Regions from separate parts of the Alteromonas sp. H02 genome, predicted to be linked through region 1. Evidence: predicted binding sites of a transcription regulator. Region 1 holds the regulator's gene; the other holds the start of a gene.
The links. The regulator sigma-54, encoded in region 1, starts transcription at its own class of promoters, with help from an activator protein. The targets are predictions, from matches to a motif close to GTTGGCACGNNNNTNGNNT.
Positions count from the first base shown of each region.

Region 2: a site for sigma-54 is predicted at 1,493-1,511, ahead of AC566Q_RS09635 (formate/nitrite transporter family protein). Genes of this name have one in related genera too.

Region 1 is NZ_CM185021.1:4,263,345-4,266,556, forward strand. It holds gene lptB (LPS export ABC transporter ATP-binding protein) at 1-340, shown strand, start outside; gene AC566Q_RS19785 (RNA polymerase factor sigma-54) at 408-1,886, shown strand; gene hpf (ribosome hibernation promoting factor) at 1,911-2,198, shown strand; gene ptsN (PTS IIA-like nitrogen regulatory protein PtsN) at 2,214-2,672, shown strand; gene rapZ (RNase adapter RapZ) at 2,697-3,212, shown strand, end outside.
Region 2 is NZ_CM185021.1:2,098,478-2,101,689, forward strand. It holds gene AC566Q_RS09630 (nitrate- and nitrite sensing domain-containing protein) at 1-1,198, opposite strand, end outside; gene AC566Q_RS09635 (formate/nitrite transporter family protein) at 1,679-2,542, shown strand; gene AC566Q_RS09640 (bifunctional protein-serine/threonine kinase/phosphatase) at 2,549-3,212, shown strand, end outside.

The DNA.
Region 1 (3,212 bases):
TATACGTAATAGTACAGGGATGAGTTTGTCGGGGGGAGAGCGGCGTCGGGTAGAAATTGCCAGGGCACTGGCGGCGAATCCAAAATTTATTTTGCTCGATGAACCCTTTGCGGGAGTTGACCCAATTTCGGTTAATGATATAAAGAAGATCATACAGCATCTTCGTGACCGTGGAATTGGTATCCTGATTACCGACCACAACGTCCGGGAAACCCTCGACGTATGCGAGAAAGCCTACATTGTGAGTCAGGGGGAATTAATCGCCCAGGGCACCGCCGAACAGGTTTTAAGTAATCAAAAGGTCAAGGATGTATACCTGGGTGAGCAATTCAGGCTATAGTTAGATGCATATAGACAACAAATTTTGTCCCGATCAATAATAAGCAAGGCGTTAAGAACAGAAGTAGATGAAACCATCTTTACAGCTCAAATTTAGTCAACAACTTACTATGACGCCACAATTGCAGCAGGCGATTAAACTGCTGCAACTATCTACTCTGGATTTACAACAGGAAATCCAGGAAGCGCTCGATTCAAATCCGTTATTGGAAGTTGATGACAACAGCGACAACGATACGGTTGAGAAAAGTAAACTCGATGCGGAAGCGGATGCCGCAGCAACCGCCAGCACCGAGACCAGCATGGACACCAATGAGGCCCTCGAAAAGAACGAGTTGCCCGACGAATTACCCATCGACAGCACCTGGGATGAATATTATTCGGCCTCCTCAGCGCCAGCGCCAGGCCCTGCTTCCAACGACGATGAGAATGTTTTTCAGGGTGAAACCACCGACAATATTCAGGACCACCTGCTCTGGCAAATGCGCCTCACGCCCTTCAGCGATGTAGACCGTGCCATTGCGATTGCCATTATTGATTCGATTGACGAATCAGGATATTTAACCGTAACAGTTGAAGATATCCTGCAGAGCGTCAATACTGAAGATATGGAAGAACCGGTTGAAGTGGACGAAATTGAATGCGTGCTGAAACGGATCCAAATGTTCGACCCGATTGGTTCAGGCTCACGTACCCCGCAGGAGTGTCTACTGGTCCAGTTAAAACAATTTGCTCCCGACACGCCATGGCTCAAGGAAGCAAAAACCCTGATTGAAGACTATGCCGACCTGCTGGGCAGCAAGGACTATCGCACCTTAATGCGTAAATCACGCCTGAAGGAAGACGATTTGCGTGAAGCAATGCGCTTACTGCAAACCCTTAATCCGCGTCCGGGCAGTGCATTAATTACTCAGGAGCCCGAGTACGTTATTCCCGACGTATCGGTCACCAAGAAAAAAGGCCGTTGGGTGGTTGAACTCAATCCCGACAGCCTGCCAAAACTGAGCGTAAATCAGCAGTACGCTGCCATGAGCCGTCAGGCCCGCAACAGTTCAGATTCCCAGTTTATTCGCTCGCATATGCAGGAAGCCAAGTGGTTTATCAAGAGCCTGGAGTCGCGTAACGAAACCTTGCTCAAGGTTGCTAACTGCATTGTGCAGCAGCAAATGGGCTTTTTCGAACACGGCCCGGAAATGATGAAGCCTATGGTCCTCAATGACGTAGCCGAAATGGTTGATATGCATGAATCTACCATTTCGCGGGTAACCACTCAGAAATACATGCACACCCCCCGCGGTATTTTTGAACTGAAGTATTTCTTCTCCAGCCACGTAGCCACCGAGTCGGGCGGAGAATGTTCATCTACTGCCATCCGCGCTCTGATTAAAAAACTGGTTGCCGCCGAGAAGCCCAGTAAACCACTAAGCGACAGCAAAATTGCTCAATTGTTGGCCGAACAAGGTATAAAAGTTGCCCGGCGGACAATAGCAAAATACCGGGAATCCTTGTCGATTCCACCGTCTAACCAACGCAAGAGCCTTATTTAGGCCGAAATATAAGGAAGACGAACTATGCAAATAAATCTTACAGGTCATCACATCGAGATAACCGATTCTTTGCGTAATTATGTTGATACCAAGTTTAGTAAACTGGAGCGCCACTTTGATCACATATCCAATGTGCATGTGATCCTCAACGTGGAAAAGCTTGCTCAAAAAGCCGAAGCCACGATGCATTTGAGTGGCGCGGAAGTATTTGCCTCGTCAGAAAATCAAGATATGTATGCCGCGATAGACAGTATGGTCGACAAACTGGATCGCCAGGTAATTAAGCATAAGGAAAAGCTCAAAAAGCACTAGGCCCAATTTAACCTTATGAATATTCAAGCCTTAGTTAGCCTGGATCGCACTGAATGTGCGGTCCAGTGCAACAGTAAAAAAAGAATTTTAGAAATCATCAGCGATATTGCTGCCGAAACCAACGCCGAAATTCAAAAAGAAGACGCGCTTAACGCCCTGCTCAGTCGTGAAAAAATGGGCAGCACCGGCATTGGCAATGGCATAGCGTTGCCGCATGGCAGACTGGCTAATCTTTCCAACGTAACAGCCGTGGTAGTAACCACCAACCCAGCCATTGCCTTTGACGCCATTGATGATAAACCGGTTGATATCTTTTTTGCCATTCTGGTACCAGAAAACCAGACCGAGGGGCATTTGCAGACCCTCGCCACGATTGCCGGCAAGTTAAGCCAGAAAAGCATTGTAAAAACCATCCGTAACGCCGAATCGAAGGAACAGGTTATCGCCGCACTATGCGACGAGGCTGCAAATTAGTCCGGCAGGGAGTCTGACAAAACCATGAAACTCATTATCATCAGCGGGCGCTCCGGCTCCGGCAAATCCGTTGCGCTAAGGGCGCTGGAAGATTTAGGCTACTACTGCGTTGATAACATTCCGGTAAACCTGCTCCCCACCCTCACCCATACCGTGGTCGACGAATACGATCAGGTAGCCGTGAGCATCGACGTGCGTAACCTGCCAAAGGATCCCGATGAATTAGTTGAGATTCTCGACTATCTGCCCTCGTCCTGGTCGATGACCATTGTTTACCTTGACGCCAGTGATGACATGCTGGTGAAGCGCTTTAGTGAAACCCGCCGCCTGCACCCGCTGGCCAAATTGAATAAATCCCTGGCCGATGCCATTCAGGCAGAAAAAGAATTACTCGCGCCCATTACCGAGCGGGCCGACCTGTACATTGATACCGACAGATTATCGATTCACCAGCTCGCCGAACTTATCCGCGAACGTATTCTGGGTAAAAAGAGCTCAAGGTTAGTGTTGGTATTTGAGTCATTCGGCTTTAAGCACGGC
Region 2 (3,212 bases), 2.2 Mb from region 1:
CCTGCTGCTCCGACAAGTTGCCTTGCTGCATCAACAGCAACTTGGCCCGGTCAATCACTTTTTGCTCACTAAGTGCCTGTCTGGCGGCACCGAGCTCATCGGCCATATCCTCAATACGCTGAGCCTGACCGCGGATAAGGTCATAAAATGATTTATGCGCTGACAGGGCAGAACCTTCGGGCAGTTTTTTCGCTTCTCTTCCGGCGCCCTTAAGGCCCTTTACCGTATTGTCGTAAAGCATGGTAATTGGCGTATCAGTAAGTGGTGGTGAACTGTTCAGTGTTGCGATCAGTAATTCATGATTACGCAGCTCTTCTTCGGCCTGTTGAATGCGCAGTGTAGCCTGATCGGTAAGGCGGTCGGTCAGGTGCTCTTCAATTGACTGCATGGCATCAATACGCTGCGTCGCGATGTCGTACCAAATTTCGCTGAGTTCAGCCGAGCATTCTCCGCCAGAGGCCAGCGACTGGATCATTTCGCGTAATCGGGTGATCTGGGTGGCCGTGTCGCTGGTTTGCTGTAACTGCCACATTTGCATTTCTTCTTCATCAGCAAAGTTTTCGAAGGTTTCAAAACAGTGTAGTTGAGAATCACTGAGGGCACTCACCCGATCGCCCAGATCACTGTCGAAGTGACTCTCGGCAAAGCCAATGGCACCCCACGCCCGTTCCTGCCCGGCGTATTCTTTTCCCTGCATAAAGTTAAACAGGGCAACCAGTAAGCGTGTCATGGTGGGATCGCTGGCCACATCGGCCGCCTCAAACACTACGTCGAGTAAACCGGTAATTAAGCGGCAGTACGCGTTGGTAGATTCCAGCGGCGTAAGTTGTTGCTTGGCAATTTTATTGCGCAAATCGGGTAAGTGATCCATACCCTGCAGGGCAAAGGTGATACTGCTAAGCAATCGCATGGACTGGCCGTTGTCGTGCTGGCCAAGATAAAGCGACTTAAGCAGGCTGCGTAAATTCTGCTCGCAGACTTCACTGGCGGTTATTTGCTGCTGACGTTGCTCACCAAACCGGTCGCCCTTAGAACCTAAGAATACATTGCTTAAACCACGTTCGCGCTGGAGCTGATGAATCATGTCTTTTACGGCTTTTACCGTGCGGCAGTTTGAAGACAAATGCTGTAATGCCTGAATTTCCTGATGCTTAGCTGACAATAAAAATCGCTTGGTAATGTCACTGTGTTTGCTCATCAGGCGCTCCGAAATGTTCGCTGGCTGTTAAACCTGAGAGATAAGCAATTCTTATTCCTATGTAATACTTTAGTCATAAAGCGCGCTGTTTGCGGTTTAAATCAACAGTAAATGGACGGTTTGCCTAAAATACGCGCAATAATAACCGCAGCATAGTAAGTTGTACCGTTAATGGATGCACTTAATTGGTGAAATTGCGCTATCGTGGCGCGCTATGCTTAAGGGGAATTGTTTTGAAAAATTACAGACTATTTTTAAGTTGTTGATAAATAGATTTAATTTGTTTTTATATGAATTGGCATCGAAATTGTATTTGTAAAAACAGCAAACCGTAATGGTTTTACAATTGGAAAAGAATTCGGATAAAGGCGTCCGCAACTTACTTCTCAGGGGGTGAGTGCGGACGCCTTTTTTTGTGCCTGACGATTGTAATGAAGTGTTTGTGGGTGTGTTTTTGTTCAATATATTTAGGTGATTAATATGGCGTATTTACTACCTTCTGAGTTTGCAACCAAAATGGTTGATGCGGGTGAATCGAAGATTTACATGTCGACCCGCGACACGTTAATTCGTGCTTTTATGGCTGGTGCTATTCTGGCGCTTGCTGCAGTATTTGCGATTACAATCGCTGTTAAAACCGGTGTGTTTCTGATTGGGGCTATCCTGTTTCCGGTTGGGTTCTGTATGCTTTATCTGATGGGCTTTGACCTGTTAACCGGTGTGTTTGTATTGGCGCCGCTGGCCTGGCTGGCTAAACGGCCCGGTGTTACCTGGCCGCAAATTTTACGTAACTGGGGACTGGTGTTCCTGGGTAACTTTGCCGGTGCGTTAACCGTTGCTTTTATGATGTCGTTTATCTTTACCATGGGTTACAACACCGATGGCGGCGCTATTGCTACCAAAGTGGCCGGTATCGGTGAGGCGCGTACTCTGGGTTATGCTGAATACGGTGCAGCTGGCTGGTTTACTATTTTTATCCGCGGCATGCTGTGTAACTGGATGGTATCACTGGGTGTAGTCGGTGCGATGATTTCTACCCACGTGAGCGGTAAGGTACTGGCGATGTGGATGCCTATCATGCTGTTCTTCTTTATGGGTTTTGAACATTCAGTGGTTAATATGTTCCTGTTCCCGTTTGGCCTGATTATGGGGGGTGACTTCTCTGTGATGGATTATTTCATCTGGAACGAGATCCCAACAGCTTTAGGTAACCTGGTAGGTGGTTTAGCGTTCACTGGTCTGACGCTTTATTCAACGCACGTTAAAACGGCACCTAAGCGTGTACTGGCCACAGGTGGTACTAACAAAGCAGTGCCTGCGGCGAAAGTGAACGATAAAGTATAATATTTTATGCCTGAAGTACGCTGGGGAGCATTCTCCGGCAAAGGAATAAAAAACATTAATCAGGACTGTCACGCTGTGACAGTGCCTGATTTTTCGCGTTTGCAGCGTCGTGGCGTGATTGCCGCCGTAGCAGACGGGATCAGCAGTAGTCAGGTAAGTCAGTACGCCAGCGAACTGGCTATAAATGAGTTTGTTCGCGATTACCTGATGACTGCCGACGTATGGTCACCAGCGCGTGCCGCCGAGCTGGTCCTGCGAACCCTTAACACCCGCTTGTATATCAAGTCACAGCTTAGCCCTTATCGGGAGAATCCGGATAAGGGCTACGTGTGTACTTTTAGTGCCGTGCTGCTGCATGGTGACAAAGCCATCTTGCTGCACTGCGGTGACAGCCGTATTTATCATGTGCGTCAGCACAAGGCCCAATTGTGTACCGTAGACCATCGTCAGCAAGGTGAGGGCGGCCAGTATTATTTGAGTAATGCACTGGGTATTAAGCCCGAATTACATGTCGATATTAGCGTCAGGGATATTCAGCCCGGCGATACCTTTGTGGTGATGACCGACGGTATCGCCGAAACGCTTAGTGTCGAAGACTGGTTAGCCGTTTTACATCAAGCTAACACCGACTCCGACTTAAATAAGGGCTGCGAACAGGTTGCTACGATGG